3 regions of the Methylobacterium sp. Leaf89 genome follow, and region 2 is predicted to be linked to each of the others. Evidence: predicted binding sites of a transcription regulator. Region 2 holds the regulator's gene; each other region holds the start of a gene.
What was found. The regulator PhoB, encoded in region 2, activates phosphate uptake and scavenging genes when phosphate is short. The targets are predictions, from matches to a motif close to TGTCATNNANCTGTCAT.
Positions count from the first base shown of each region.

Region 1: the regulator PhoB is predicted to act here: its motif matches at 7,807-7,823, upstream of ASF18_RS18150 (UDP-2,3-diacylglucosamine diphosphatase).
Region 3: the regulator PhoB is predicted to act here: its motif matches at 1,816-1,832, upstream of ASF18_RS08715 (Orn/Lys/Arg decarboxylase N-terminal domain-containing protein).

Region 1 is NZ_LMML01000029.1:592,460-602,533, reverse strand. It holds gene ASF18_RS18185 (phosphoenolpyruvate carboxylase) at 1-784, opposite strand, end outside; gene sucD (succinate--CoA ligase subunit alpha) at 1,021-1,914, opposite strand; gene ASF18_RS18175 (malate--CoA ligase subunit beta) at 1,933-3,111, opposite strand; gene fchA (methenyltetrahydrofolate cyclohydrolase) at 3,384-4,025, opposite strand; gene ASF18_RS18165 (NADP-dependent methylenetetrahydromethanopterin/methylenetetrahydrofolate dehydrogenase) at 4,031-4,891, opposite strand; gene ASF18_RS18160 (D-2-hydroxyacid dehydrogenase) at 5,008-5,946, opposite strand; gene ASF18_RS18155 (aminotransferase class V-fold PLP-dependent enzyme) at 6,077-7,285, opposite strand; gene ASF18_RS18150 (UDP-2,3-diacylglucosamine diphosphatase) at 7,872-8,693, shown strand; gene ASF18_RS18145 (glycosyltransferase family 1 protein) at 8,690-9,760, shown strand; gene ASF18_RS18140 (ribonuclease HII) at 9,825-10,074, shown strand, end outside.
Region 2 is NZ_LMML01000008.1:33,484-43,557, forward strand. It holds gene ASF18_RS03580 (SDR family oxidoreductase) at 1-251, shown strand, start outside; gene ASF18_RS03585 (matrixin family metalloprotease) at 344-1,372, shown strand; gene ASF18_RS22785 (DUF262 domain-containing protein) at 1,498-2,595, shown strand; gene phoB (phosphate regulon transcriptional regulator PhoB) at 3,402-4,106, opposite strand; gene phoU (phosphate signaling complex protein PhoU) at 4,137-4,862, opposite strand; gene pstB (phosphate ABC transporter ATP-binding protein PstB) at 4,949-5,767, opposite strand; gene pstA (phosphate ABC transporter permease PstA) at 5,820-6,710, opposite strand; gene pstC (phosphate ABC transporter permease subunit PstC) at 6,744-7,718, opposite strand; gene pstS (phosphate ABC transporter substrate-binding protein PstS) at 7,944-8,981, opposite strand; gene ASF18_RS03620 (CoA ester lyase) at 9,321-10,074, shown strand, end outside.
Region 3 is NZ_LMML01000023.1:134,858-144,931, forward strand. It holds gene ASF18_RS08715 (Orn/Lys/Arg decarboxylase N-terminal domain-containing protein) at 1-1,768, opposite strand, end outside; gene ASF18_RS23615 (hypothetical protein) at 1,888-2,061, opposite strand; gene ASF18_RS08720 (nucleoside transporter C-terminal domain-containing protein) at 2,322-3,572, shown strand; gene minE (cell division topological specificity factor MinE) at 3,606-3,905, opposite strand; gene minD (septum site-determining protein MinD) at 3,902-4,717, opposite strand; gene minC (septum site-determining protein MinC) at 4,731-5,444, opposite strand; gene ASF18_RS08740 (TRAP transporter large permease) at 5,679-7,031, opposite strand; gene ASF18_RS08745 (TRAP transporter small permease) at 7,028-7,744, opposite strand; gene dctP (TRAP transporter substrate-binding protein DctP) at 7,741-8,760, opposite strand; gene ASF18_RS08755 (GntR family transcriptional regulator) at 8,941-9,597, shown strand; gene ASF18_RS08760 (methyl-accepting chemotaxis protein) at 9,743-10,074, shown strand, end outside.

The DNA.
Region 1 (10,074 bases), on a different contig from region 2:
CGTAGGGGTTGCCGTCGCGGTCGCCGCCGATCCAGGAGCCGAACTGGAAGAACGCCGGCACCTCGAACTTCTCGTCCGGATAGTACTGCGCCAGGCTCTCCTCCAGGGAATAGAGCACCTCGGGCAGCATTTCGAACAGCGTCTCGTCGAAGAAGTGCAGGCCCCAGGCGACCTCGCGCTCGACGGTGGCCTTCTCCAGGTGAAGTTCGCCCGTCATCCAGACGAGCTCGATCTGGTCGCGCAGCTCGTTCATCAGGCCGTTGCGCTCGCGCTCGGTCCAGCGCGGCAGTTCCAGCTCGCGCAGCACGAGGTAGATGCGGCGGAACTTCTCCAGCACGGTGACGCGCTTGCCCTCGGTGGGATGCGCGGTGATTGTCGGGCGGATCCGGAGATCCTTGAGCAGCGCGTGGATTTCCGGCGCCTTGATGCCGCTCGCCGCCGCATCGGCCAGCACGGCGCTGAAGCTGCCGCTCAGCGCCTCGCGGCCCTTGGTGCGCTCGACCTGACGGCGCCGGCGCATGGCGGCGTTCTGCTCGGCGATCGAGAGGAGCTGGAACCAGATGCCCTGCACCTGCAGCGCGCGGGCCAGCAGCTCGGGCGAGAATTCCGAGATGTTGGCGCGGCCGTGCAGCACGTCCTCGAGCTCGGGCTCGTGCCGGCGGGCAACGTCCAGGAGGGCATGGAACAGGATGTCGAGCGCTTCCTTCGACGAGGTGCCCGTGATGACGGGCGGCGCGAAGGCGTGGTCGACGGCTCCGACCGGGGCGTGAAGGGTATCCGTCATCGAAGGCCACCTCGAGGGAAGTATCAGCCGATTGACCGCGACGGAGGCAGCCAATGGATTGGTCTGTTGCGCCCCGCCGGCATGGGATCGGCGCCAGCCGTCGGGTTTTCAGTCGCGTCGCCCCTCCCCACAAGCGCGATCGATCTCGGCTAGGCCGGCGATCCGCCGGGGGGGAGCGGTGAGTCGAGGTTCGAATGTCGGCGCGTGGCCGATCCGCAGGACGGATCGGCGTCGGCTCACGCCGCCAGCTTGCGCATCACCTGCGCCACCGTCGTGCCGAACTCACCGGGGCTCGGAGCGACCGTAAGACCGTAGGAGCGCATGATCTCGGCCTTCTCGGCGGCGGAATCGCCGGTCGCCGAGATGATCGCACCGGCATGGCCCATGCGGCGGCCCTTCGGGGCGGTGAGGCCGGCCACGAAGCCGATGACCGGCTTCGTCATGTTCTCCTTGATCCAGGCGGAGGCCTCGGCCTCCTGCGGACCGCCGATCTCGCCGATCATCAGGACGGCCTTGGTCTCCGGGTCCTGCTCGAACAGAGCAAGATGATCGAGGAACGACGATCCGTTGATCGGGTCGCCGCCGATGCCCACAGAGGTGGTGATGCCGATACCCTCGTCCTTCATCTGCGCGGCGGCCTCGTACCCGAGGGTGCCGGAGCGCGAGATCACGCCGACATTGCCCTTCAGGTAGATGTGACCGGGCATGATGCCGAGCATCGACTTGCCGGGCGAGATGATGCCGGCGCAGTTCGGGCCCACCACCATGGTGCGCTTGTCCTTGGGGTAGCGGCGCAGATAGCGCTTCACCCGCATCATGTCCTGGGCCGGGATGCCGTCGGTGATCGAGCAGATCAGCGCGAGGCCGGCATCGGCGCCTTCCATGATGGCGTCGGCCGCGAAGGGAGGCGCCACGAAGGTGATGGAGGTGGTGGCGCCGGTGGCTTCCACGGCCTCCCTGACGGTGTTGAACACCGGCACGCCGAGATGAGTCTTGCCGCCCTTGCCGGGGGTGACGCCGCCGACGACGTTGGAGCCGTACTCCATCATCTCCTTGGCGTGGAAAGTGCCCTTGTCGCCCGTGATGCCCTGGATGATGATCGGGGTCTTCTCGTCGATCAGAATGCTCATGACGTATCCTCCCCGTTCTTAGTTGGCGCGCTTGGTCGCGGCGCAGGCCTCGACGGCCTTGGCGGCGGCGTCGGACAGGCTGTTGGCGGTGATGAGGTCGAGGCCGCTCTCGGCCAGGATCTTCTGGCCCGCCTCGACGTTCGTGCCGGCGAGCCGCACGATCAGCGGCACGTCGATCTTCACCTCGCGCGCCGCCTGAATGACGCCCTGCGCGACCCAGTCGCAGCGGTTGATGCCAGCGAAGATGTTGACGAGGATCGCCTTCACGTTGCGATCCGACAGGACGAGGCGGAAGGCCGTGGCGACCCGGTCCGGCGAGGCGCCGCCACCGACATCGAGGAAGTTCGCGGGCTCGCCGCCGGCATGCTTGATCATGTCCATGGTGGCCATGGCGAGGCCGGCGCCGTTCACGATGCAGCCGATCTCACCCTCGAGGCCGATATACGAGAGGTTGTGCTCAGCGGCCTGGGCCTCGCGCGGGTCGCCCTGCGAGGGGTCGTGCATGTCGGCGATGTTGCGCCGGCGGAACATGGCGTTGTCGTCGAAGGACATCTTGGCGTCGAGCGCCAGGACCCGGTCGTCCTTGGTGACGACCAGGGGGTTGATCTCCAGCATGGTGCCGTCGCAATCGCGGAACGCCCGGTAGGCGTTCATGATCGTCTTCACGGCGGCCGACACCTGCTTGATGTTGAGGCCGAGCTGGAACGCGATCTCGCGGGCCTGGAACTGCTGCAGGCCGACGGCGGGTTCGACGACCACCTGGATCAACGCCTCCGGCTCATTGGCGGCGATCTCCTCGATGTCCATGCCGCCGCGCTGGGAGGCGATGACCCGGACGCGCTCGGCCTTCCGGTCGAGGACGTAGCCGAGGTAGAGTTCGCGCTCGAACGGATCCGCGGTCTCGACGTAGACGCGCTGGACCGGCTTGCCCTCGGGCCCCGTCTGGAGGGTCACGAGGCGCTTGCCGAGGAGGTCCTTGGCGGCGTCGCGCACCTCGTTGTAGGTCCGGCACAGCTTGATCCCGCCGGCCTTGCCGCGGGCGCCGGCGTGGATCTGCGCCTTCACGGCCCAGAACGATCCTCCGAGCTCGGTCGCGGCGTAGACCGCCTGGTCGGCGCTGAAGGCCACGGCTCCCTTGGGAACGGCGACACCGAAGCCGGCAAGCAGTTCCTTGGCCTGGTACTCGTGCACGTCCATCAGCGTTCTCCTCGGCGTTTCTTTCTTGGGGCGACTGTCTCGTAAATTTCACTTCACGGAAAGTGCTTCGCCATTTATATTTTTTTAAATTACCGTTCACTCTGCCTTGAGGGACGGTGAACTGTATTCAATTTGCACAAGAGCTGCCCCGATGGCGTCGGGAGCAGCTCTTGTTACCTCTGATCGTCCGGTTTGTCTTGAGCCGATGCCTCGCGGAACCGCCCGGACGTTCCCGAGGCCGATTCACCTCGGGTCCCGGGTCGGATCGCGCCTTAGTTCACCTTGGCCTTGACGACCTCATAGATGGACTCGTTCAGCGGCCCGGCCGAGCCCAGGAGGGTTTCGAGTTCGCGCAGGCGCTCGTCGGCGAAAGCGCGGTCGTCGAGGCCCTTGGCGTTGACGTAGACGTTCAGGGCCGCGCTGCGCAGGCCCGCATGCGCGGAGAGCACCGCAACACCGGCATCCGAGATCACGTTCAGGTTGCCCTTGTCGGCGACCGTCTGGGCGAGGTCGATGACCTTGCGGCAGGCGCGGCAGCAGGCGAGCGGCACGTCGGTGGCGACCTTGAGGGCGGCCTGGATCCGGTCCGCCCGCGCGGCCTTCTCCTCGTCGGTGGTCTTGGGAAGCCCGTAGGCGCCCATGACCGCGTCGAAGGCCTCGACGTCGTCGGCGATCATGCCGGTGAGTTCGGCGCGCAGGGCCTCGGACTGTCCGAGGATCTCCTTGAGCTCGCCCTCGACCTCAACGTACTTCTTCTTCCCGATGGTGAGGTTGCACACCATGCTGAGGAGGGCGGCACCCATGGCGCCCGAGATGGCGGCGGCTCCGCCGCCGCCGGGCGTGGGCGCTGAACTCGCCAGACCATCCAGGAAGGTCTGGATCGTCTCGTGCGCGGGATTCTCTTTCTCCGCCATGGCGATCAGGCCATCTTCTTGGCGAGCGCGTAGATCGCCTCGGCGTCGAGCACCTGCTCGGTGTTGTCGAAGAGCTGGCCGACGCAGGCGCGGTGCAGCTTGAGCTTCAGGCCGCCGATGCCGAGCGCGCCGAACACTTTCTTGCCGTGCCGATCCTTGCCTTTGTCCATGGCCTCGATGCCGCCGAAGCCGAGGGGCGGCTGAGCGTTGTAATCGGCCACGAACTCGATGCTGGCCTCGTCCTTCCAGGCGTCCTCGGGCAGGAGCTCGAGGCCGATGGCGCCGGCCGAGAACACGAGGTTCTGGCCCTTGACGATCTGTGCGCGCGAGGCGGCGTCGGGCGTCTCGGCGGCCTTAATGTTCACCTTGAAGCGGGTGTTGATCTGGTCGGCGGCGGCCTGGGCCTTCTCGAGCGAGCGACCGCACAGGATGACGTCGGCGCCTTCCTGCGCGAGGAGCGCGGCCGAGCGCATGCCGACCGGGCCGGTGCCCGCGAGCACGACGGCCTTCTTGCCCTGCAGCGACCCGGCCGCCTTTTGCACCAGCGCGACGCCGGCGGCGGCGGTGGTGTTGGAGCCGTTGGAATCGAGCATGATCGAGACGCGGAACGGGCCGAAGAAGCGCTTCTTCACCGCCTCGAACACGGCCTCGCCGGCCGCCATGCTGCCGCCGCCGACGAAGATCGCCGTCGACTTCTTCTCGGAGCCGCCGCGGGTGTAGATCGTGCCGTCGACCAGTGCGCCGACATTGTCCGGAGTGACGTTGCCGTAGCCGGTGATGTGATCCGCGCCGCCATCGTAACCGACGACCACGTCGAACACGCTCGGGACGGCGTCGGTGTCGAATTGGAACAGCAGCTTCTTCATGTCTTCAGGATCCCTGTCGGTTCCGCGCTCGGCACGGCTGGCGTTTGGTTTCGATTTGGTCGATCGCTTCGGCGATCACGATGCGCCCCCGCGCGAGTGGGGAGCGCGGGCCCGCGTCACACTACGTTCTGCGGCTTGCCGGCGACGAAGGCCTCAACATTGTCGACGAGCTGGTCGGCGAGAATCTGCATGGCCTCCTTGCTGGCCCAGGCCACGTGCGGCGTGACGATGAGGTTGGGCAGGTCGAGCTCGCACAGGATGTTGCCGTTCTTGGGCGGCTCGGTCATCACCACGTCGAAGCCGGCGCCGCCGATGGTGCCCGCCTTCAGGGCTTCGGCCAGAGCCTCCTCGTCGACGAGGCCGCCGCGCGCGGTGTTGATGAGGAGCGCGTGCTTCTTCATCTTCGCGAGTTGTTCGCGCCCGATCATGTTGCGGGTTTCGGGCGTCAGCGGCGCGTGCAGCGTGATGACGTCGGACTCGCGCAGGATCGTCTCGAAATCGACGAGGCCCTCCTGGGGGAACACGTCGTAGGCGATGACCGTCATGCCGAGGGCTTCCGCCCGCTTGGCGATGGACTTGCCGAGCGCGCCGTAGCCGACGATGCCCAGCGTCGAGCCGGCGATGTCGTGGATCGGGTAGTCGAAGTAGCAGAATTGGGTCGACTTCGCCCAATCGCCCCGGCGCACGGAGTTGGCGTAGGGCACGATGGCCCGGCGCAGGGCGAACATCAGGCCGATCACGTGCTCGGGCACCGTGTTGAAGGCGTAGCCGCGGATGTTGACGACGGTGATGCCCTGGGCCTTGGCGGCCTCCTTGTCGACCACGTCGGTGCCGGTGGCGGCCACCGCGATCAGCTTGAGGTCGGGGAGCTGCTTCAGGGTTTCGGCCCGCATCGGGACCTTGTTGATCAGCGCGATCTCGGCACCCTTCAGGCGCTCGACGATCCCCTCCGGCGTCCAGGTCGACTCGTACTCGACGTACTCGTGGGGAAAGTTGAACTCACGGACGTTGGCGTCCAGGGACTCGCGGTCGAGGAACACGATCTTCTTCGTCATGGAATCCTCTGGCCGATCCGGCCAAGTCTCGGATAGGGCACGTCACGGGTGGGGTCGAGGTCGTGGCCGGGATGGGCGAACCCATCCCGGCCGAACGTCTGGCTTCGAAAGATCCGGAACCCGGGGAGGCTCAGGACTTCGAGAGCGGGTTCTCGCGCAGGTAGCTCGAGGCGGCGGCGACGCCGGAGCCGGGCTGGACCTTCACGCCGTGATCGAGCATCGACATCTCGGCACCCGCGATGGCGCCCAGCAGCGACAGTTCGTTCATGTCACCGACGTGACCGATGCGGAACACCTTGCCGGCCACCTGGCTCAGACCGGCGCCGAGCGCCAGGTTGTAGCGCACGTAGGCGTGCTTGATGATCGCGGCGGCGTCGACGCCCTCCGGCACCAGGATGGCCGTGACCGTGTCGGAGTTCCACTTGGGCTCCTTGGCACAGGTCTTCAGGCCCCAGGCGGCCACGGCCTGGCGGGTCGCCTCGCCGAGGACGTGATGGCGGTGGTAGACGTTCTCGAGGCCTTCCTCGTTAAGGCAGGCCAGGGCCTCGCGCAGGCCGTAGAGCAGCGGCAGCGACGGGGTGTAGGGGAAGTAGCCGGCCGGGTTCTGCTTCTGGTGGTCGGCCCAGTCGAAGTACACGTGTGCGAGGCGGTCGTTCTGGCCCGACGAGGTGTCGGCGGCCTTGAGCGCCTTCTGGCTGACGCAGATCACGCCGAGGCCGGCGGGGAGCATCAGGCCCTTCTGCGAGCCGGCGATGGCGCAATCGACCTTCCACTCGTCCATCTTGAAGGGGAGCGAGCCGATCGAGGAGACGCCGTCGACGAACAGCAGGGCCGGGTGGCCGGCGGCGTCGATCGCCTTGCGCACGGCACCGACATCGCTGGTGACGCCGGTGGCGGTCTCGTTATGGACGACCATGACGGCCTTGATCTCGTGGTTCTTGTCGGCGCGCAGGGCCTCGCCGATCCGCTCCGGGTTCGCACCCGTGCCCCACTCCTCGTCCTGGACGATGACTTCCAGGCCGAGGCGCTGGGCCATGTCGATCCAGAGGTGGCTGAACTGGCCGAAGCGGGCGGCCAGGACCTTGTCGCCGCGCGACAGGGTGTTGGACAGGGCGGATTCCCAGATGCCGGTGCCGGAGGCCGGGAACAGGAAGATGGTGCCCTCGGTCGAACCGTAGACGGCCTTCGTGTCCTGGAAGAGCGGCTTGGTCAGCGTGGGGAAGTCCACCGAACGGTGATCCTCGGACTGCACCATCATCGCGCGCATCACGCGATCCGGGATGTTCGTCGGGCCCGGGACGAACAGGTGGTTCCGGCCGGGACGTCGCGTTGCCGCCATGATGTTTTCTCCGTTTCTCACGTTAGTGACCACACGCGCCCTGGCGTGCGGCGACAATGATGCGCCGAGGGTTGAAGCGGATCGCACGGGGCGTCCCGGGACGATCCCGAGTGCTCGTAGCGGCCGCTGGTTAGATGAATCGCGGGACGAACTCGTACGTGCGCGACCTGTGGACGGATACAGGACCCAGGTCCGCCCGCGTCGAAGGAAGCCCTTCGACGCCCGTCGCCGCGCGCGCCACCGAATACCACAAGCCTCTTCTCCATGGGCCGGGTCGCGCGACACGCGCTGACCGCTGGGCCGTTTCAGCGTCGTCGTCCCCGGGGACGGCACCCTTAGTTCGCCTCGATGGGCTCCGGTCATGCGTTCTCGAACGCCGCCCGGTTGGGCACCTTGAGCGGGACTATGCCCGGCTTCCCGCCGAAAGGAAAACCCGAAATACTTGGTCTCAAATCAAAATTTTTTTTGTGGAAGAAGAGCTTACGTCGCGGCGCCGAAGGCGGCCGGTCTGGCGAGGCCGACGTCATCAAACTGATACGGGAATCCGGTTTGGCTCCAGGGATCGGAGGCTGTCCCGGAGGCGAACGTGGGCGAAGACACCGAGACGACCCGCGTCCGGACCCTGTTCCTGTCCGACATGCATCTGGGGACCAAGGGTTGCCAAGCCGATCTGCTGCTGGAATTCCTGCGTGATTACGATGCGGACGAGATCTACCTCGTCGGCGACATCGTGGATGGCTGGCAACTCAAGTCCGGCTGGTACTGGCCGCAGAGCCACAACGACGTCGTGCAGAAGCTCATGCGCAAGGTTCGCAAGGGCTCGACGCTAGTCTACGTCCCGGGCAACCACGACGAGTTCCTGCGCGACTATATCGGCATGACCTTCGGTGGCATCGAAATCGCCGATCAGCGGGTGCATGAGGCCGCCGACGGCAAGCGCTACCTCGTCATCCACGGCGACCAATTCGACATGGTGGTCCGCCATGCCCGGTGGCTCGCGTTCCTGGGCGACGGCGCCTACACCTTCGCCCTCTTCGTGAACACCTACGTCAACACCGTGCGCCGCCGCCTCGGCCTCGCCTACTGGTCGCTCTCCGCCTGGGCCAAGCTGAAGGTCAAGAACGCCGTCAACTTCATCGGCAAGTTCGAGGAATTGCTCAGCGCCGAGGCCAAGCGCGTCGGGGCCGACGGGGTGATCTGCGGCCACATCCACCACGCGGCCAACCGGCAGATCAACGGTCTCACCTACCTGAACACCGGCGACTGGGTGGAATCCTGCACCGCCATCGTCGAGCACTACGACGGCACCATGGAGGTGTTGCACTATCCGAGCCTGCTGAGGGCTCGCGCCGGGCGGACCGATCTCGTCGGCCGCACGCGGCCCGACGGAGCCCGGGCGGTCGCGTGAGGCTCCTCATCGCGACGGATGCCTGGCATCCGCAAGTCAACGGCGTGGTCCGCTCCCTGGAGAACATGGCCGCGGCGGGGGCTACCTACGGCTTCGACCCGGTGTTCCTGACCCACCAGGACTTCGCCTCCCTGCCCCTGCCGGGCTATTCCGAGATTCGGGTCGCCTGCGCCACCAAGCGGCACGTGGCGCGCCTCTGGGACGATCTGCAGCCCACCCACGTCCACATCTCCACGGAAGGGACCGTGGGCTATGCCACGCGGCGATACTGCCTCGCCCATGGCCGTCCGTTCACCACGAGCTATCACACCCGCTTCCCGGAATACCTCTCCGCCCGGGCCCCCGTGCCCGAAACCTGGAGCTATGCCTGGCTGCGCCGGTTCCATGGCGCGGCCAACGGCACCATGGTCTCGACCCCCTCCCTGGAGCGCGACCTCCACGCGCGCGGCTTCACCAACCTGATGCGCTGGACGCGCGGCGTCGACACCGAGTTGTTCCGGCCTCGCCCGCCGGATGCGCCGGACCTTGCCGGGCTGCCGCGGCCGATCTTCCTCTCGGTGGGACGGCTCGCGGTGGAGAAGAACCTCGAGGCGTTCCTGCGCCTCGATCTGCCTGGAACGAAGGTCGTCGTCGGCGACGGCCCGGATCGGGCGCGCCTCGCGGGGATTGCGCCGGCGGCCCGCTTTCTCGGCATCCGCACCGGCGCCGCCCTCGCCGCCCTCTACGCCGCTGCCGACGTCTTCGTGTTTCCGAGCCTGACCGACACCTTCGGAATCGTGCTTCTCGAAGCCCTCGCCTGTGGCGTCCCAGTGGCCGCCTATCCCGTCACCGGGCCCCTCGACGTCATCGGCCGGACCGGTGCCGGCGTCCTCGATCACGACTTGCGTGCGGCCGCCCTGGCCGCCTTGGCAATTCCGCGGGAGAGTTGCCGCAACGAAGCCCTGCGGTACACCTGGGCCGAGAGCGCGCGGCAGTTCTACGACAACATCGCTCAAGCCCATGGCAGCACGTCCGTCCGGGTACGGGCCGCGGGCACGCCATCGCGGGGCATCGTCGAACTCGGCTGACGCGTGGACCCGACTGACCGCGCACGCTAGGGGAAGGGATCAGCCCCCTGCCCGGACCCTGCCGATGCCGCCCTTCGACCCGCGCCTGGCGGAGACCTACCCGGCCGTGATCGGCTGCGACGAGGTTGGGCGGGGGGCCCTCTGCGGCCCGGTGATCGTCGCGGCGGTGTGGTTCGCGCCGGCTGCATTCCCGCCCGAGCTTCTGGCGCGTCTCGACGACAGCAAGCGCCTGAAGGCGGCCGAGCGCGAGGCGTTGACTCCACTCATCCGGGCGTGGGCCCGCGTCGCGGTGGCGGCCGGATCGCGCGCGCTGG
Region 2 (10,074 bases):
TGTCCGAGGGGGTCGCCGATTTCATGAAGAGCATGGCGCAGGGGCAGGACGGCGGAGCCGGGGGCGCCGTCGACCTCGACGCTGCCGGCCGCGCCTTCGTGGCCGAGCACCGCCCGACCTCGCTGATCGGCCGCCTCGCCACCGTCGAGGAGGTCGCCAGCATGGTCGCCTACATCTGCAGCCCGGCCGCCAGCGCCACCAGCGGGGCGGCGCTGCGCGTCGATGGCGGCGTGGTGCGCAGCATCGTGTGAGGACGCGCCGCCCCGACGCGTGGCGGCCGGTCCGGTAAGGATTTCGCAACCTCTGCCGCCGACCCTGGCCCGAACGCACGGGAGGGCGGTCGATGGGGGATTATGCGCTGGAAGGTCCGCGATGGGGAACGGGCGCGGCAGGCACGGGCGGCGGCACCGTCACCTGGGCCGTCGACGGCACGATCCCCACCGGCTTCGTGAGCCTCCTCCAGGCCGCCTTCGCCACCTGGGCCGCCGCCGCCGACATCGCCTTCCAGCAGGTGGCCGCGACGGCCAACGCCCAGATCGACTTCACCCTCGGGGGGATCGACGGGCTCGGCAAGACCCTGGGCTACGCCACCTATTCCTACAGCGGCCAGCGCATGCAGTCCGCGGAGGTGACCTTCGACAGCGGCGAGGGCTGGCACGCCTCCGGCGCCCGCATCGTCGGCACCCAGAACGTGGATCTCTCCCTGGTGGCGTTGCACGAGATCGGCCACGCGCTCGGCCTCGACCATTACGACGCCAAGCCCGAGGTGATGAACGCCATCCTCGACAGGGGCATCACGACCCTGGCGGCCGGCGACATCGCCGGGATCCAGGCCCTGTACGGTGCGCCGCCCGCCCCGGTGGTGGCCGCGGCGGCACAGACGAGCCCGGTCGCCGGCACCGCCGTCACGGCGGTCTATCGGTTCTACGACACCCATACGGGGGATCACTTCTACACCACGAGCACGGCCGAGAAGGCGCAGATCGAAAAGACGCTGCCGTGGTTCACCTACGAGGGCACCCCGTGGGCGGCCCCGGCCCAGGGCGCCGACACGGTGGACGTGTTCCGGTTCTTCGACACGGCCTCGAACGCCCACTTCTTCACGACGAGCGTCGCCGAGCGGGACCAGGTCCTCAAGACGGCGCCGACCTACACGTACGAGGGCGTGGCCTTCGAGGCCTACGCGGATGCGGGCGCCCCCGGCGGCCTGACCCTGGAGCGCTTCTACAACACCCAGACCGGCCAGCATCACTTCGCCGGCAGTGCCGAGGAAGCCAACGGCATCAACCACGGCGCCGCCGGTCCGGGCTGGGTCGACGAGGGCAAGGCCTTCACCGTCCACCTGCCCACCGACGCGATGATTTTCGCCTGAACAACGATCCGAATAATTTCACGTGACAAGCCACGGCGAGCGCTGCACGAACGAGACCATTCCTGATTCGCAATGACGAATCTTGGTTAGTTTTAGCTACCCGTCTTTTGCCTGAGAAGGTCCTTATGTCTTTAGACAAAGAAATTGAGCGCGGCGCACTTAGTGTAGCGACGGATTCTTATGACATGTCCGTTGGCGAACTGATGAACGTATATCGAGACAATGAACTTATAGTCAATCCAGAATTTCAGCGCCTATTTAGGTGGACACTTTATCAGAAAAGCCATTTTATAGAGTCGCTGCTCATTGGCATTCCTATCCCGTCAATATTTGTGTTCGAACAGGCATCTGGCGCCTGGGAACTCATTGATGGACTGCAACGAGTATCAACAATTCTTGAATTCGCAGGATTATTGCGAAATTCCGCTGGCAGAAAATCGCAACCATCAGTTCTGCAGGCGACCAGAACTTTGCCGTCTCTTGCAAATACTACTTGGGATGATGGACCAGCAGGCACAACTGCTCTTACGCCGGCTCAACAGATCTCAATAAAACGTGCCCGCATTGGCGTCCAAATTCTCAAAAAGACCAGCGACACAAAAGCAAAATACGATCTATTTCAGCGCCTCAACAGTCATGGATCTCAAGCGAATGATCAGGAGCTCAGGAACTGTGTAATTGTCATGCTCAACAGAGATCTATTTGCGGAAATCAAACGACTTGCCTCCGATCGACGCTTCAAAGCGATCATGCAGCCGAGCGAACGTGGAATAGAAACTCAAGCCCTGATGGACTACGTAACCCGCTTTTTGGTATTCATGTTTGTCGATTACGACAAAAGGTGGGATATAGAAGAGTACCTCAATAACGGTGTTATAGAAATTGCAGATGAGGATGGAAGCAATTGGCAATCTCTCATAAAAATATTTGAGGAAACAATCGATTTAGTTCACTCTACAGGTGAGCCAAATATACTGAAACGTTATCGAAACGGGACCTTCAGCGGTAAAGTTGGCCAAGCAGGTTTTGAAGCAATCTTTTTGGGAGTTGCTCAAAATAGAAAAGCGATCCTAAGAAAATCCAATCCCGGAGGTTTTGTATTGCAAAGAGCAAAAGATCTCTGGACACGAGCCGAAGTCAGTGATTTTACTAAGGGTGGTGTTAGAGGCACAACTCGGATTCAAAAAACTCTTCCATTTGGCAGAGAATGGTTTCAGCAGTGAAACCAGTAACGCCGAGCGCCCTGCAGGAGATTCTGGATACCGATCTTGTATGGAGGCGAAAAGAGCTAACATCACTAATTACTACTATGAGAAGCACAGATCTTGCAACTAAAGTTGTGCTTATCCGAGCCGCGGTGCCACTCCTCTATGCGCATTGGGAGGGCTTTGGCCGCGCGTGTTTCCAACGGTATCTTGAGCATGTAAGTTACAAGAACGTAAAATATAAAGATCTACACCCAGCCTTTTATTACTTATATAATTTAAACCGACTACAGGAAATTGGTAGAGCACCTGCTAAAACCGCAGTCATGCTCCTCCCACAAGTTATGCAGGCAAGAGACAATATAAATAGAAATGCGTTCCGAAAAATGATAGACACAAAGTCAAATTTGCGGTTCGAGGTTTTGGAACAATTGTGTTCAATGACGGGAATAGATCCAACACCCTTTTTTGAAGACGAGGTTTTTATAAATTTTGAATTGTGCGATCCTAGGAATGAGATTGCACATGGATCTTCTGCATCCCCATCGGAGACCACGTTAATTAAACGCCGAGATAGAGCGTTTGGCATAATGACAAAACTGCAAACCGCTCTTGTAAATGCAGCTATAAATAAAAGCTACAAAGCATAACCTGAAGACTTACTTTCTCAGACATTGTATTTCAAATATTTCATTTCGAAAAATAGAATTCATCCGCAGTAAAATCAATACCCTCTTGAATACAACTCGAAGAAATCTACATATTATAAAATATTAGTATTTGATGTATAAGTTATAATTTTAAAGTCTTTTATGCTGCCCTTTCTACTCGGCGTCGGCCTCGAACATCTCGTCGAAGGAGTAGCCCGAGCCGCGGACCGTGCGGATCGGGTCGCTCTGGCGCGGGCGGTTCAGGGCCTTGCGCAGGCGCCCGACATGGACGTCGACCGTGCGCTCGTCGATGTAGACGTCGTGGCCCCAGACGCCGTCGAGGAGCTGCTCGCGCGAGAACACCCGGCCGGGGCTCTGCATCAGGAATTCGAGGAGCTTGAACTCGGTCGGCCCGAGATGGATCTCGCGGCCTTCCCGGCGGATGCGGTGGCTGACCCGGTCGAGCTCGATGTCGCCGGCCACCAGCAGGTTGGCGACGTGGGCCGGCTTGGCCCGGCGCAGCAGGGCGCGGACCCGGGCGAGGAGCTCCGGCACCGAGAACGGCTTCACGATGTAGTCGTCGGCGCCCGTTCCGAGGCCCCGGATGCGGTCGCCCTCCTCGCCCCGCGCCGTGAGCATGATGACCGGCAGCCGCTCGGTCTCGCGCCGGGCGCGGATGCGGCGGCAGAGCTCGATCCCCGACAGGGCCGGCAGCATCCAGTCGAGCAGGACGAGGTCGGGCACCTGCTCCTGCAGGCGCAGGTCCGCCTCGTCGCCGCGGGCGGCCGAGTCGACGATGAACCCCTCGGCCTCGAGGTTGTAGCGGAGGAGGAGGGTCAGGGCCTCCTCGTCCTCGACGATCAGGATACGCGTACTCATCGTGCGCTTTCGATCAGACCGGCACGGGGGTCAGGCCGCGCCGGGCATGTCCACGGTGGCGTAGTTGGACGCGTCGTTCTTCGGGCGCTCGCGCTCGGCCAGGAGGTTCTCGCCGGTGACGAGGTAGTGGATCGTCTCGGCGATGTTGGTGGTGTGGTCGCCGATGCGCTCGATGTTCTTGGCCACGAACAGGAGATGCGTGCAGAACGAGATGTTGCGCGGGTCCTCCATCATGTAGGTCAGGAGCTCGCGGAACAGGGAATTGTAGAGGGCGTCGATGGCGTCGTCGCGCTCCCAGACGTCGAGGGCCGCCTTGGTGTCGCGGCTGGCATAGGCGTCGAGGACGTCCTTGAGCTGCTCCTGCACCAGGTCGCTCATGTGCTGGACGCCGATGACGATCTTCTGCGGCTGGATCTGGTCGGCGATCGCCACGACGCGCTTGGCGACGTTCTTGGCGAGGTCGCCGATGCGTTCGAGATCGTTCGACACGCGGATCGCCGTCACGGTCTCGCGCAGGTCGATGGCCAGGGGCTGGCGCCGGGCGATGAGCAGGATCGCCCGCTCCTCGATCTCGCGCTGGAGGGTATCGAGGCGGGCGTCGGCGGCGATCACCGCCTGGGCCAGGGGCGCGTCCCGGCGCACCAGGGCCTCGCCGGCCTCGGTCATCATCTTCTCGGCGATGCCGCCCATCTCGGAGATCGAGCGGCGCAGGTCCTCGAGGTCCGTATCGTAGGATTTGACGATGTGGTCGGGCATGGGGTTCGCTCCTCGATCGGGCCCGCCTGTCCGGGGCCCGCCCTGGCGGTGATGGGGGACGCGGGCCGAGACCGGCCGGCGGAGGATCAGCCGAAGCGGCCGGTGATGTAGTCCTGCGTCTGGCGCTTTTCCGGATTCATGAAGATGCGCGTGGTGGGCCCGAACTCCACCAGTTCGCCGAGATACATGAAGGCGGTGAACTGCGAGATGCGCGCCGCCTGCTGCATGTTGTGCGTGACGATGACGATGGTGAATTCCGAACGCAGCTGCTCGATCAGCTCCTCGATGCGGCCCGTCGAGATCGGGTCGAGGGCCGAGGTCGGCTCGTCGAACAGGATCACCTCGGGGCGCTGGGCCACCGTGCGGGCGATGCAGAGGCGCTGCTGCTGGCCGCCCGAGAGGCCCATGCCGGATTGCTTGAGCTTGTCCTTCACCTCGTCCCAGAGGGCGGCCTTGCGCAGGGATTCCTCGACGCGCATGTCGAGGTCGGCCTTGGGCAGCTTCTCGTAGAGGCGCAGGCCGAAGGCGACGTTGTCGTAGATCGACATCGGGAACGGGGTCGGCTTCTGGAACACCATGCCGATGCGCGAGCGCAGCTCGTTCAGGTCGACCCCGGAATCCAGGACGTTCTGGCCGTCGAGGAGGATCTCCCCTTCCGCGCGCTGGTCCGGATACAGGCTGTAGATCCGGTTGAAGGTGCGCAACAGGGTGGACTTCCCGCAGCCCGACGGGCCGATCAGCGCCGTGACCTGGCGGTCGTGGAAGTTGAGGTTGACCGACTTCAGGCCGTGGAAGCTGCCGTAGTAGAAGTTCAGGTCCTTGACGGCGATGCGGACCGGTGAGGACTCGTCGGCCTTGTGGCGTCCGGTGAGCTGCGCGGACGTGATCCCGGGGGCGGCGTTCATCGGTTCAAGATCCTATCGGGCGAAGCGGCGGGGACAGGCGGCGCGCGGGTGGTCAGCGCGACCGCTCGGTCTTGATGACGAAGCGGGCCACGATCGACAGGGCGAGGATCGTGACGGTGATGAGGAGGGCGCCGGCCCAGGCGAGCTGCTGCCAGTTCGGATAGGGCGAGAGGGCGAACTGGTAGATCATCACGGGCAGGTTCGGCACGCCGCCCATCAGATTGGGGGCGAACCAGCTGTTGTTGTTAAGCGCGGTGAAGAGCAGCGGCGCGGTCTCGCCGGCGATGCGGGCCAGGGCCAGGATGATGCCGGTGACGATGCCGGCGCTGGCGCCGCGCCAGGTGATGCTCCGGATGACGATGGAGGGCGGGGCGCCCAGCGCGGCGCCGGCCTCGCGCAGGGTCGAGGGCACGAGTCGCAGCATGTCCTCGGTGGTGCGCACGATCACCGGGGTGGCGATGATGGCCAGCGCCACCGCGCCGGCCCAGCCGGAATAGGAGCCCATGGGGCGCACCATCAGCGTGTAGACGAACAGGCCGATGAGGATCGAGGGCGCCGAGAGCAGGATGTCGTTGAGGAAGCGGATGACGTCGGCGATCTTCGAGTTGCGGCCGTACTCGGCCAGGAACGTCCCCGCCATCACGCCGACGGGCGTCGCCACCAGGATGGCCAGGAGGGTCATCACCAGGCTGCCGAGGATCGCGTTGGCGATGCCGCCGCCCTCGGAACCGGGCCCCGGCGTCGGGGCGGTGAAGAGGGTCGGCGAGACGCCCTTGATGCCCTCGACCACCAGCATGAACAGGATCGAGCCGAGCACGACGATGCCCACCAGCGTGGCGATCGTGCTCGCCAGGATCAGGATCCGGTCGGCGACCCGGCGGCCGGGCCGGACCCGGCTGATCCGGGCCGGGGCGGCGGTGGTGAGGGGGTTCGCGGCGTCCATGATGCGGCTCCTGACGACTCGGTGAGGCTGGCCTCAGGCGACCTTCGCGCGGCGGGTGAGGAGGCGCGCGACGATCAGGACGAAGAAGGTGATGACGAAGAGGATGCAGCCGAGGGCCATCAGGGCGTTCAGCTGCATGCCGTCGGCCTCGTTGAACTCGTTGGCGATGCGCGAGGCGATGGTGGAGCCCGGGTCGAAGACCGAGCCCGAGAGGCGGTTGGCGTTGCCGATGACGAAGGTCACCGCCATGGTCTCGCCGAGCGCCCGGCCGAGGCCCAGCATGATGGCCCCGATGATGGAGACCGAGGCCTGGGGCACCAGCACGTGGCGCACCACCTCCCAGGTGGTGCAGCCGATGCCGTAGGCGCTCTCCCGCAGCACCGTCGGGATCTGGTCGAGCATGTCGCGGGTGATCGAGGCCACGAAGGGCACGATCATGATGGCCAGGATGATGCCCGCGGTGAGGATGCCGACGCCCGAGGGGACGCGGGCATAGAACAGGGTGCCGACGATCGGCATGCCCTCGACGAGGTTCGACACCGGCACCTGCACGAAGCGGGCGAAGAGCGGGGCGAACACGAACAGGCCCCACATGCCGTAGATGATGCTCGGCACCGAGGCGAGGAGCTCGATGGTCATCGAGACGGGCTTGCGGGCCCAGCCGGGGCAGAGCTGCGTCAGGTAGACGGCGATGCCGAGGGAGAGCGGCACGCCGATCAGCAGGGCGAGGACGGCCGAGGCCAGGGTCCCGACGATGGCCACAAGGCCGCCGTACTGCTCCTGCCCGATGTTCCAGACGCTGGAGGTGATGAAGCCGAGGCCGAATTCCCGGAAGGCCGGCCAGGCGCCGTACGCGATGGAGGCCAGGATGCCGGCCAGAAACAGGAGCACCAGGATCGCCGCGCCGTAGGAGGCCGCGCGGAACAGGCTGTCGCCGAGGCCGCCGGGCGTCTTGCGGGCCGCGGCGCGGCCCCGCGTCAGGGCGATCTGGTCAGTCAAGGCGGCCATCCGAATGTCTTCTCTTCACCGGGCGGCGTCCTACCCTGCGCCGGTCGTCGGCGCGAGGGGGGATCACCGGATCGTTGCCAAGGGGTGGCGATAGGGGGTGGCGAAGGGGGAGCCCGGCATCGCGACGCCGGGCCCGTCGGTCGCAGTCATTGGGGCGCGGTGGCTCGCCCCCTGGCCCCGCGGGCGGAGCGCCCGCGAGGTTCGGCTTCCCGGGTGAGGACGGGCCTACATGTTGAAGACGGGTTTGCCGTCCTTGCCCTTGATCTCCTTCCACGCGTCGTGGATCTGGCTGACGACGGTGTCGGGCAGCGGCACGTAGTCGAGGTCGACGGCGAGCTTGTCGCCGTTCTTGTAGGCCCAGTCGAAGAACTTCAGCACCTCGGCGGTGCGGGCCGCGTCGGCCGGGTCCTTGTGCACCAGGATGAAGGTGGCGGCGGTGATCGGCCAGGCGCCCTCGCCGCCCTCGTTGGTCAGCGAGATGCCGAAGCCGGGGGCGGCTTTCCAGTCGGCGCTGGCGGCGGCGGCCTGGAAGGCCTTGTCGTCGGGCTGCGGGAACTTGCCGGCCTTGTTCTGGATCAGGGCGTAGCTCAGCTTGTTCTGCTTGGCGTAGGCCGACTCGACGTAGCCGATGGCGTTCGGGACCTGCTTGACGGTGGCGGTGACGCCCTCGTTGCCCTTGCCGCCCTGGCCCACCGGCCAGCTGATCGTGGTGGCCGCGCCGTACTCCTTCTTCCAGGGCTCGGAGACCTGGGAGAGGTAGGTGGTGAAGATGTTGGTCGTGCCGGAGGCATCGGACCGGTAGACCGGGGTGATGTTGGCGTCGGGGAGCTTCAGCCCCTCGTTCAGCTTGGCGATCTTGGCGTCCGACCACTTGGCGATCTTGCCGGCGTAGATCTCGGCGATGACCTCGCCGGTGAGCTTCAGCTTGCCCGGCTCGACACCCGGGATATTCACCACGGTGACCACGCCGCCCATGACGGTCGGGAACTGGACGAGGCCGTCCTTCTCCAGGGCGGGGCCCTTCAGCGGCGCGTCGGTGGCGCCGAAATCGACGGTCTTGGCCTGGATCTGCTTGATGCCGCCGCCCGAGCCGATGGACTGGTAGTTCAGTCCGAGGCCGCTCTCCTTGCGATAGGCTTCGGCCCACTTGGAGTAGACCGGGAACGGGAAGGTGGCGCCGGCGCCGGTGATCTCGGCCGCCTGAGCGGGGGCGAGAGTGGCGAGGCCGAGGCCCACGAGGGCGGCGAGGGTCGTGAATTTCATCTGTGGTCTCCTTGAGGAGCGCGCATCGGCCCGGGCGCGGCGCCCGTGAGCCGTTGTGCACCGCGCCATACGGTCGGTTGGGCTAAGGCGGTATGACGATTGCGCGACAGTTCGATGACACGGGCCCCGGACAGGGGCGGACCGCCCGCGGCCGACGCGCTTTTCCGGGGAGGACGGGCCGGCGCTCGGTCCGCGTCGCCGCCTTGAATCGGGATTCGCGGGAGGCTATCGCCGGGGCCGAGGGCGAGTCGCTGCCGGTCGAGGCCTCGACCGGAACGGCGCGTCGCCGGGTGCGGACGTGCGGCGCCCGATTCCCGACCGTGCCTCGAGGGATGCGCCATGACCGAGATCCGCCCGCGCCGCAGCGTCCTGGCCATGCCGGGGTCGAATCCGCGCCTTCTCGTGAAGGCCCGCACCCTCCCCACCGACGTGGTGATGATCGACCTCGAGGACGGGGTGGCCCCCGAGACCCGCGCCGCGACGCGCGAGGCCGTGGCCCGCGCCGTGGCCGAGGGCGGCTTCGGCCCGCGCGAGGTGGTGGTGCGGATCAACGCCCTCGACACGCCCGACGGCGCGGACGACCTCGCCGCCATCGCGCCGGCCGGGCCGGACGCGATCGTGGTGCCGAAGGTGACGGGGGCCGACGCCCTGGTGGCGGTGGGCTCGCGCCTGCGCCGCCTCGGCGCCCCGGACCGGACCCGGACCTGGGCCATGATCGAGAGCCCGATGGCGATCCTGCACCTTGCCGAGATCGCCAGCTCGGCCCGGGACGTCGACACCCGGCTCGCCTGCCTCATGGTGGGGCCGAACGATCTGGCCAAGGCCAGCCGGCTGCGCCTCGGCGTGCCGGGCCGCCCCGCCCTGATGCCCTGGCTGATGAGCGTGATCGCGGCCGCGCGCGCCTACGAGATCGACGTCATCGACGGCATCTACAACGCGTTTCGCGATGCGCCCGGTTTCGCGGCCGAGTGCGCGCAGGGCCGCGATTGCGGCTTCGACGGCAAGATGCTGATCCATCCCGACCAGATCGCCCCGGCCAACGCCGCCTTCGGCCCCGAGGAGGCCGAGATCGCCTGGGCCCGGCGCATCCTCG
Region 3 (10,074 bases), on a different contig from region 2:
CGTTCTTCTCCGGCACGATGCGGTTTTCCCGCAGGTACTGCGCCACGATCGGCGCCGGCACCCCGTGCGCGGCATATTCCCCGGTGTGCCGGTTGAAACCCGGGGTCAGCACGGTGAGCTTGTTGGGGTCGGTCATGGCGTAGTCGGGCGCCACGTGGGTGAAGCCGTGCCAGTCGGCGCCGGGTGTCAGTTCCCAGTACTTCACGTTGCCGGCGAGTTCGTCCGTCGAGAGGCTTTCCCACGGCACCTTGCCGTCCGGTCCCTCGACCGTGTCCGGCACGAAGGGATCGAAGAACCAGCGCTTGAGCGGATCGCCCTCCTTCTCCTCGAACTCGCGGCGGATGGCGCGGACCTTCTTGCGCCACTCGATGCCGAGGCGGATCGTGTCGTCCCACAGGACGACGCCGGAGCGCCCCTTCATCATCTGCGCGCCGACGTCGAGGGAGGCGAACAGGGGGTAGAACGGCGAGGTCGAGGCGTGGACCAGGAAGGTCTCGTTGAAGCGCCGGTGCTCGATGCGCCGGGTCTGGCCGCGGATATGGCTGTCCTTGGTGTGGATCTGCGAGGCCTGGGAGAAGCTCGCCAATTGCTTGTGGGTCGATTGCGTGGCGATGATGCCCGGCGAGGTCTCGTCGAGGCCCTTCAAGCCCATCGCGAAGCGGCCGGCGAAGAGCGGGTGGAACTTCATGAAGCCCGCCCAGGCCTCGTCGAAGAGGATGTAGTCGCAGAGATGCCCGATCTTATCGAGGATCATCTGCGCGTTGTAGATCGTGCCGTCATAGGTGCACTGCTCGACCACCGCGACGCGGAACGGCCGCTCGCGCCGCCAGGCCTCCGTGTCGGTGATCAGCGGGTTGGTGCGGATCTTCTCGCGGATGCGCGTCTCGTCCAGGGCCTCGTGGTACATCGGGCCGATCAGGCCGTAGGCGTTGCGGTCAGTCTCCAGGAAGACCGGGATCGCACCGCCGAGGAACAGCGCGCCGTGATGCGCGGCCTTGTGGTTGTTGCGGTCGAACAGCACGAGGTCGCCCTCGGCGACCAGGGCCGAGAGCACGATCTTGTTGGAGGCCGAGGTGCCGTTCAGGACGAAGTAGGTCTTCTCCGCCCCGAAGATGACGGCCGCCTCCTTCTGCGCCTTCAGGGCCGGGCCCTCGTGGACGAGGAGATCGCCGAGATCGAGCACCGAGTTGTCGAGGTCGTCGCGGAACACCGCCTCGCCGAGATGCTCGACGAAAATCCGCCCGATCGGCGAGCGGTTGTAGAAGATGCCGCCGTTGTGGCCCGGGCAGGTCCAGAGCTGGTTGCCCTGCTCGGCGTAATCCACCAGCGCGCCGAAGAACGGCGTCTTCAGGGTCTCGGCATACTGCTTCACGCGGCTCACCAGGCCGCGGGCGATGTAGTCCGGGGTTTCTTCCGCCAGGAAGATGTAGCCGTCGATGAAGTCCAGCACCTCGACGGGGATGTCCTCCAGGCGCTTGCGGCGGACCATGATGACGATGGGCATCTCCAGCCCGCGCTTTCGCATCAGGTTGATGAGGGCCGCCGCCTTGCCGTCGAGGCCACGCTTGCCCCAGTCCACCACCATGCAGCCGATGGCCGAATCGGTCTGGACCGCGATGGCCGCATCCTCGACGCGGCGGGCCCGCACCACCTCGAAGCCGAGCTTCTCCACGGAGCCGATGATCTGCTGGACGCGCACGCCCTCGAGATCGTCCGGGTCGAAGTTCGGCGCACACATCAGGACGGTGAAGCGGCGGAAGAAGTCCATGCGGAAAAGGCTCCCAGAGGCGTTTGGCGCACCGTTCGCGACGGGACGTGACGCTTCGATGACGATCGTGCGGCGGTCGCGGTGTTTTCAGGCACGCCCCGCCGCGACAGAGAGCCGGCTTACGATCCGCCGCGCCGTTTGACGAGCCCGCGCGGGCGGATCATGTGGTCGACCGCCAGCGCCGCGAGGCCGCAGATCACCAGGACGAGACGCGCGCCGTTCTCGACCTCGCCGAGGACCAGCCCCTCGATGGTCAGGCCGAACTTCCCGGTGTCCCGGGTCGGCGGCAGCACCCGCGCGGTGCGGATCGACGGTGTGACGAGCGGGCGCTTGGTCTCGGCGGCGTTTCACCCGGCGATCTCGTCCCGCGGCAGGCGCGAGCGCCCGGAGAGGACCGGCCGGGCGCGGCGGAGGGAGTGGAGGCGCGGAACCACGCGGGCGGCCCTGTCTCCGGCAATCCTTCCCCGCCGGCGCCGGGAGACAGCGCCATTTCACCCGCGACAAACGCCCCGGCATCGGGCTTGCTCCGCGCAAGGCAGAACAGCGGGGCGGCATGGTCGAGAAGCTTTTTCACGCAGGGATGAGCCTCGCCCTGCTGCTGGCCGTGGCCGTGCTGTTCTCCACCCACCGGCGGGCGATCTCGCCCCGCGTGGTCCTCTCGGCCCTGGCGCTGCAGGTGGCGCTGGGGGCCCTGGTGCTGTTCATCCCGGCGGGCCGGACGGGCCTCGCGGCGGCGGCGGGCTTCGTCCAGACCGTGCTGAACTACGGCGACCGGGGCACCGCGTTCCTGTTCGGCGGCCTCGTCGAGCCGCGGATGTTCGAGCTGTTCGGCGGCAGCGGCTTCATCCTGGCCCTGCGCATCCTGCCGCAGATCCTCTACGTCTCGGCGCTGATCGCGGTGCTCTACCATTTCGGGGTGATGCAGGCGGCCGCGCGCAGCATCGGCGCGGCGCTGCAGCGGGTGATCGGCACCTCGCGGATCGAGACCTTCTCGGCGGTGATCACCATCGCCATCGGCCAGAGCGAGATCGCCATCGCGCTGCGCCCGTTCCTGGGGGCGCTGACCTCGGCCGAGCTGTTCGCGGTGATGTCGAGCGGGGCCGCCTCCACGGCGGGCACGATTCTGGCCGGCTACGCGGCCCTGGGTGTGCCGATGGAGTACCTCCTGGCGGCCAGCGCCATGGCGGTGCCGGGCGGGCTTCTCTACGCCAAGATCCTGGTGCCGACGACGGAGCCGAGCCGGGTCACCTCCACGCGGGTCACCTTCGCGGAGACGCGGGCGGTCAACGTGATCGAGGCGGCGGCCGACGGCACCCAGAAGGGGCTCGCCGTGGCGGTCTCGGTGGGGGCGATGCTGATCGCGTTCACGGGGCTGATCGCCCTGCTGAACGGGTTCATGGGCTGGGCCGGTGGCCTCGCGGGCTATCCCGCCCTGAGCCTGGAGGGCCTCCTCGGCGCGGTGTTCGCGCCCCTGGCCTGGCTGATGGGCGTGCCCTGGGACCAGGCCGGCCTCGTCGGCGGGGCGCTCGGTCAGAAGATCGCCTTCAACGAGTTCCTGGCCTACGCGCAGCTCTCGCCGGTCCTGAAGGCGGGCAGCCTCGATCCGCGCACGGCCGCGATCCTGTGCTTCGCGCTCTGCGGCTTCGCCAACCTGACCTCGGTGGCGATCCAGCTCGCGAGCCTCGCCAGCCTCGCGCCCGAGCGCAGGGCGGAGATCGCCCGCTTCGGCCTGCGCGCGATCCTGGCCGGCACCCTGTCCAACCTGACGAGCGCGACGCTCGCCGGGTTGTTCATCGGGGCCTGACGGCTGTGCCGGCCGGGATGCTTGCGCGGAGGGTCATGCGGCGGCGAGTTTCGCCGCCTTGACCTTTGCGGGGCCGGCCTTGGCGACGGCCGTGAGCGGCAGCTCGATATCGATGTCGAGGGTCGACATGTCCTGGCCGCGGTCGAGGCGGATCTGGACCTTGTCGCTGTTGACCTCGACGTGCTTGGCGATGACCGCGAGGATCTCCTCACGCAGCACCATCACGAGATCGGAGCCGCCGACCCCCGCCCGTTCATGGGCGAGGATGAGTTGCAGGCGGTCGCGGGCGACCGGCGCCGAACCGCGCCGGTTGAACATGTTGAGGAGGCTCATGCTGCCCTCCGGGTGAAGAGTTTGTCGAGGAAGGACTTCTTGTCGGTGGGGACCGACATCGGGACCGCATCGCCGTTGAGGCGGCGTACGGCGTCGGTGTAGGCGCGGGCCGGGGCGCAGAGCGGGTTGTTCAGGGTCACCGGGCAACCGACGTTGGAGGCGCGCAGGACTTCCATGCTCTCCGGAATGATGGCGAGCAGCGGGATCGAGAGGATCTCGAGCACGTCCTCGATCTTGAGCATGTCCCCGCGATCGGCCCGGGCAGGGTCGTAGCGGGTGAGGATCAGGTGCTTCTCCATGGTCTCGCCGCGCTCGGCCTTGAGGGTCTTGGAGTCGAGCAGGCCGATGATCCGGTCGGAGTCGCGCACCGAGGAGACCTCGGGGTTGGTGACCACCACCGCCACATCCGCGTGGCGCATGGCCAGCGTGGCGCCGCGCTCGATGCCGGCCGGGGAGTCGCAGATCACCCAGTCGAACTTCTCGCGCAGCTCGTCCATGACGCGGGCGACGCCCTCGTCGGTGAGCGCATCCTTGTCGCGGGTCTGCGAGGCGGGCAGCAGGTGGAGCTTGTCCAGGCGCTTGTCGCGGATGAGGGCCTGGTTGAGCTTGGCGTCGCCGTTGACCACGTTGATGAGGTCGTAGACGACGCGCCGCTCGGCGCCCATCACGAGGTCGAGGTTGCGCAGGCCGACATCGAAGTCGACCACCGCCACGCTCTTGCCGGCCTGCGCGAGCGCCGCGCCGAGGGCCGCCGTCGTCGTCGTCTTGCCGACGCCGCCCTTGCCTGATGTCACGACCAGAATTTTGGCCATATGAGCTGTCTCCTCAATCCAAGGATGCGAATTTGATGGCGCCGCCATCGAGCCAGATTTGCACGGCCTTGCCGCGCAAGTGGTTGCCCATCTCCTCGGCCGTACGGACGAGGCGGTCGATGCCGAGAAGCTCGGGCTCGAACTTGCGGCAGCAGATGCGGGCGCGGGGGTTGCGGGCGGCGCCGGCGATGGCCCGGCCGCGCAGCGCGCCGTAGACGTGGATGGAGCCGCCGGCGAGGATCTCCGCGCCGGAGGAGACCGACCCCATGACGGTGACGTCGCCGGTGGGGTGGACGATGGATTGCCCGGACCGGACCGAGCCCTCAATGGTGAGGGACGTCGTGGCCGGCTCGGGCGGTGCCGGCGGCACCGCGGGCTCCGGCTCCGGCTGGGCCGGAATCTCGATCGTGTTCGAGGGCCGTCCCTGGACGAGGAGCGGCGGGCGCCCCGGTCCGAGGAGAGACACGTCCGTACCCTCGATGCCGAGGATGCGGATCTGCCGGCTGCCGAGTTCGGCGAGCAGGCTGTCGAGGTCCGGCGCGGCGGGCGCCAGCGCCGCCACGTCGAGGATCAGGGCGCGCCCGTCGAACAGGGTCGGCGAGCGCTGGAGCGCCTCGTCCAGATCGGCGAACCAATCGGGAAGCGGTGTCTCCGGGGCCAGCACCAAGGACTTGAAGGCGCGGCCACGAAGCTGAACGGGTCTGCGGGGAGGGCTTGTGTCAGTCACGGGCTCTCGCGATTCCTTACCAGACCATTGATGCCCGGTATGGTTACCGCTTCGTTAACAACCCGTGTTCAAAGGATTAAAGGCGCGCATTTTCCTCTGATCCGATGATCCAGGGATGGGGCACGCGAACAAGCATCGGCCCCGGACGGCGCGCGCGACGGCCTGGGGCCTGTCGCACGCCCCCTCCGGGGCCGGGTCCGTGTGTGAGGGTCATCGCCCGAGCGACGCCCGCCGTCACCGCGTGGTGGGCAGCAGCCAGTTCGGCAGCCACATGGCGATGCCGGGGACGAGGCAGAGGATCAGGATCGCCACCGCCATCAGGATGACGAAAGGCAGCGTGCCCCAGATGATGTCCTTCAGCGGGATGTCGGGGGCGATGTTCTTGATGACGAAGATGTTCAGGCCCACGGGCGGGTGGATCAAGCCCATCTCCATGGTGATGGTCATCACGACGCCGAACCAGACGAGGTCGAACCCGGCCGCCTTCAGGGGCGGCAGGATGATCGGCGCCGTCATCAGGATGATCGAGACCGGGGGCAGGAAGAAGCCGAGCAGGATCACGAGGCCGAGGATCGTCACCAGCAGCACCCAGGGGGAGAGCTGCATCGCCACGATCGCGGCCGCCGCCGACTGCGAGATGTGCAGGTAGCTCATCACGTAGGCGTAGAGGAGCGACATGCCGATGATCAGCATCAGCATGGTCGATTCCCGCAGGGTCGCGGTGAGGATCGGGCTGACGTCGCGCGGGCGCCAGACGCCGTAGATGACGGCGATCAGGCCCAGCGCCAGGAGGCCGCCGAGGCCCGCCGTCTCGGACGGGGTGGCGTAGCCGCCGTAGAGCGCCACCATCACGCCCGTGAGCAGGATCACGAAGGGCAGCACCCGCGGCAGCGTCGAGAAGCGCTGACGCATGCTGTAGGTGTCCTCCGCGAGGATCGCCGAAGCGGTGCCGTTCCGTTCGTAGGCGACCTTCGCGGCCGCGTATTCCGCGCGGAACCGGTAGACCGACCAGGCCGCGAACAGGCCGACCAGGAGCAGGCCCGGTCCGATGCCGGCGAGGAACAGGCGTCCCAGCGACTGCTCGGCCGCCACCGCGTAGAGGATCATGGTGATCGAGGGCGGCAGCAGGATGCCGAGGGTACCGCCCGCCGCGATGATGCCGGCGGCGAAGCCCGGCGAGTAGCCGCGCTTGCGCATCTCCGGGATGCCGGCCGAGCCGATGGCCGAGCAGGTGGCCGGGCTCGACCCCGCCATGGCGGCGAAGAGCGCACAGGCGAACACGTTGGCGATGCCGAGGCCGCCGGGGATGCGGTGCATCCAGGCGTGCATGGCCGAATAGAGGTCCTGGCCGGCCTTGGACCGCCCGATCGCCGCGCCCTTCAGAATGAAGAGCGGGATCGACAGCAGGGTGATCGAGGCCATCTCCTCGTAGACGTTCTGCGCCACCGTATCGAGGGAGGCGCCCGGCATGAAGACATACATGAAGGCCAGGGCGACGAAGCCCAGGGCGAAGGCGATGGGGATGCCGGCGAGCATCGCGCTCAGGGTGGCCCCCGCATAGAGGAAGCCGATGGCCGCGACGCTCATGGATGCCTCCCGGTGACCTTCGTGTCCGGCACAGTGTTGGCGAGGGGATCGCCGAGGGGCCGCGTGCCCGTCGGTGTGGCGCCGGACTGCCCCGCTGCATCGCGGTTGAGATCGGCCCCAAGGCCGATCTTGGGGTTCGCCCAGCCCGCCTTCTCGGCGCCGTAGAGGATCTCCTCGGCGATCTGCAGGGCGAATTGGAGGCCCAGCAGGGTCATGCCGATCGCCATCAGGATGTAGGGGATCCAGAGCGGCGGCCCCCAGCTCGACTGCGACACCTGCCCGTCGACCCAGGCCTCATGAAGCAGGGTCCAGCTTTTCCAGGCGAAGAACGTCACGAAGACGAAGCTGATCACGTCCGCCACCAGGAGGCGGGCGCGGTTGACCCGCGGCGAGAGCAGGCCGGTCAGCGCCTCGATGGCCACGTGGCCGCGCTTGGCCTGAACGGCGGCGGCCGAGAAGAAGGTGGCGCCAACGATGAGGAACACCGCCATCTCGTCCTGCCAGTCGGTGGGCTCATGCAGGACGTAGCGGATGACGACGCTGTAGCTGAGGACCAGGCAGGCGCAGACGAGCGCGATGCCGCCCAGCAGCATGATGACGTGATTGACGCCCTTCAGGGCCCGGTCGATGGTGCCGAGGAGCCCCGGAACCCGGGGCTCTGCCGTCGTGTGCGTCGCGGCGGCGGCCGAGGCCGCGTCGAAGGCGTGGCTCACGACACCTGCTCCGCCAGCTTGAGGAGCTCGGCGCAGCCGGCCGACTTACCGGCGAAGTCCTTCCAGGCGGTATCCCGGGCGATGTCACGCCACTGGCCCAGGGTCTTCTCGTCGAGGTTCTGGACCTTCGCACCGGCCTTGGCGAAGATCTCCTCGACCTTGGTGTCGTCCGCCTTGGCCCCGGCCTGCCCGAACGGCTCGAGCTCGGCGCCGATGGTCATGATCAGGTCCTGCTGGTCCTTGGGCAGGCGCTCGAAGGCGAGCTTCGACATCATCAGCGGCTCCAGCATGAACCAGTAGGAGCGCTCGCGGCCCGAGGTCAGGGCCTTGCCCAACTCTTCCAGGCGGAACGAGATCAGGCTGGTGGACGAGGTGATGACCGCGTCGCAGGCGCCCGTCTGCATGGCGGCGTAGGACTCGCTCGAAGGAATGGAGAGCGTGGCGGCGCCGGCCTGCTTCATCATCAGGTCCATCTCGCGCGACCCGCCCCGGACCTTGAGGCCCTTGGCGTCGGCCGGCGCGTAGAGGGGACGCTCCCGGCTGGCGACGCCGCCCGCCTGCCAGACCCAGGAAACGAGGATAATGCCCTTCGCGTCGAGGATCTCGGTGAGCTTGCGGCCCACCGGCGCCTTCTTCCAGGCGATGGCCTGCTCGTAGGAGCTCACCAGCGCCGGCATCAGCCCGATGTTCAGCTCCGGCACCTCGCCGCCCGCGTAGGGCGAGGGGTAGAGCGAGAGGTCGAGGGCGCCCTTCCGCATGGCCGCGAACTGGGCGTTCGTCTTCATCAGCGACGAACCCGGATAGACCTGCACCTCGAGGGCGCCCTTCGAGCGCTCGGCCAGGGCCATCGCGAACTTGCGGCACATGCGATCGCGGAAGTCGCCCTCGTCGATGGTGCCGCCGGGGAACTGGTGGGAGAGCTTCAGGGTGGTGGCAGCCTGGGCCCGCGAGCCCAGGGACAGGATGGCTGGGGCGGCGAGGCCGCCGGCAACGAGGGCACGGCGTGTCAGCATCATGGCGTGTCTCTCCCTAGGCCGGACCCCGGCCGCTCGTTTTTGCAGCGCAGCATTTATACTGCGCCGCGTCTTCGTTATACATGAAACGACGCCTTGTATATTTTGTCAACGCGATTGAATAATAGTGGACGCCTGATTTTTGCGAGTCGGCGGGATTAGGACGGGCCGGGATCTCAGCGCATGAACCAATCGCGCCGCCTCAGGCAGACCATCGAGACCGAGATCGTGGACGGTCGCCTCGCCATCGGCGCGCGCCTGGACGAGACGGAACTCGCGGAGCGCTTCGGGGTCTCGCGCACGCCGATCCGCGAGGCGCTGCTGCAACTGGCGATGACGGGCCTCGTGGAGATCAAGCCCCGGCGCGGGGCCATCGTCAGCGCCCCCGACCCGCAGCTCCTGATCGCGATGTTCGAGACCATGGCGGAGATCGAGGCCTCCTGCGGGCGGCTGGCGGCGCGCCGGCTCATCCCCGACGACGAGGCCGCCCTCAAGGCGGCCCTAGCGGCCTGCGCCGCCTCGGCCGCGGCCGGCGACCCCGAGACCTATTACGCGGAGAACTACATCTTCCACACGGTGGTGTACCGGGCCTGCCGGAACGGGTTCCTGGAGGAGCAGGCGCGCCAGCTGCACCGGCGTCTGGCGCCGTTCCGACGACTCCAGCTTCGCGCCCGCAACCGCCTCGGTCAGTCCCTGGCCGAGCACGACGCCATCGTGGCCGCCATCGTGTCGGGCGACGAGACCGCGGCTTCCGACCGGCTGCGGGCGCACGTCATCGTCCAGGGCGACCGCTTCTCGGATCTCGTGGCGGGTCTGCGCTCGATCAACGCCGCGGCCTGATCCTTCGCGGAGGGTTTCGCTCGGATCGCCGCCCGGGGCGACGACACAACCGGTGGATGTCGCCGGGTGAAGGGCAAGTCAATCTTAAGGGAGGCCCGCTAATCGAGGAACGCTCTTTCTCGCCAAGCGGTCACCGGCTTTCCCCATGCGCCTCTCTCTCAAGTCGACGCTGATCGGCCTTTTCGGTCTACTGGCGCTCATCACCACCGGGCAGGGCCTCGTCTCGTTGGCGAAGATGGATGCCATCGGCGACCGCATCACGGTCCTGTCCGACAACGCCCTCCCCTCCGTCGATGCCGCCCATGCCATGAACGCCCTGGTGATGCGGATCCGGCTTTGGCAGTTCCGCTACGTTATCGCCGACACCGCCGAGGAGCGCACCAACAGCGTCGCGCAGGCCGCGACCCTGGCCACGGACCTGGAGACCCGGCGCGCGGCCTACGGGACCCTGGTGAGTTCCCGCGCCGAGGGCGCCCT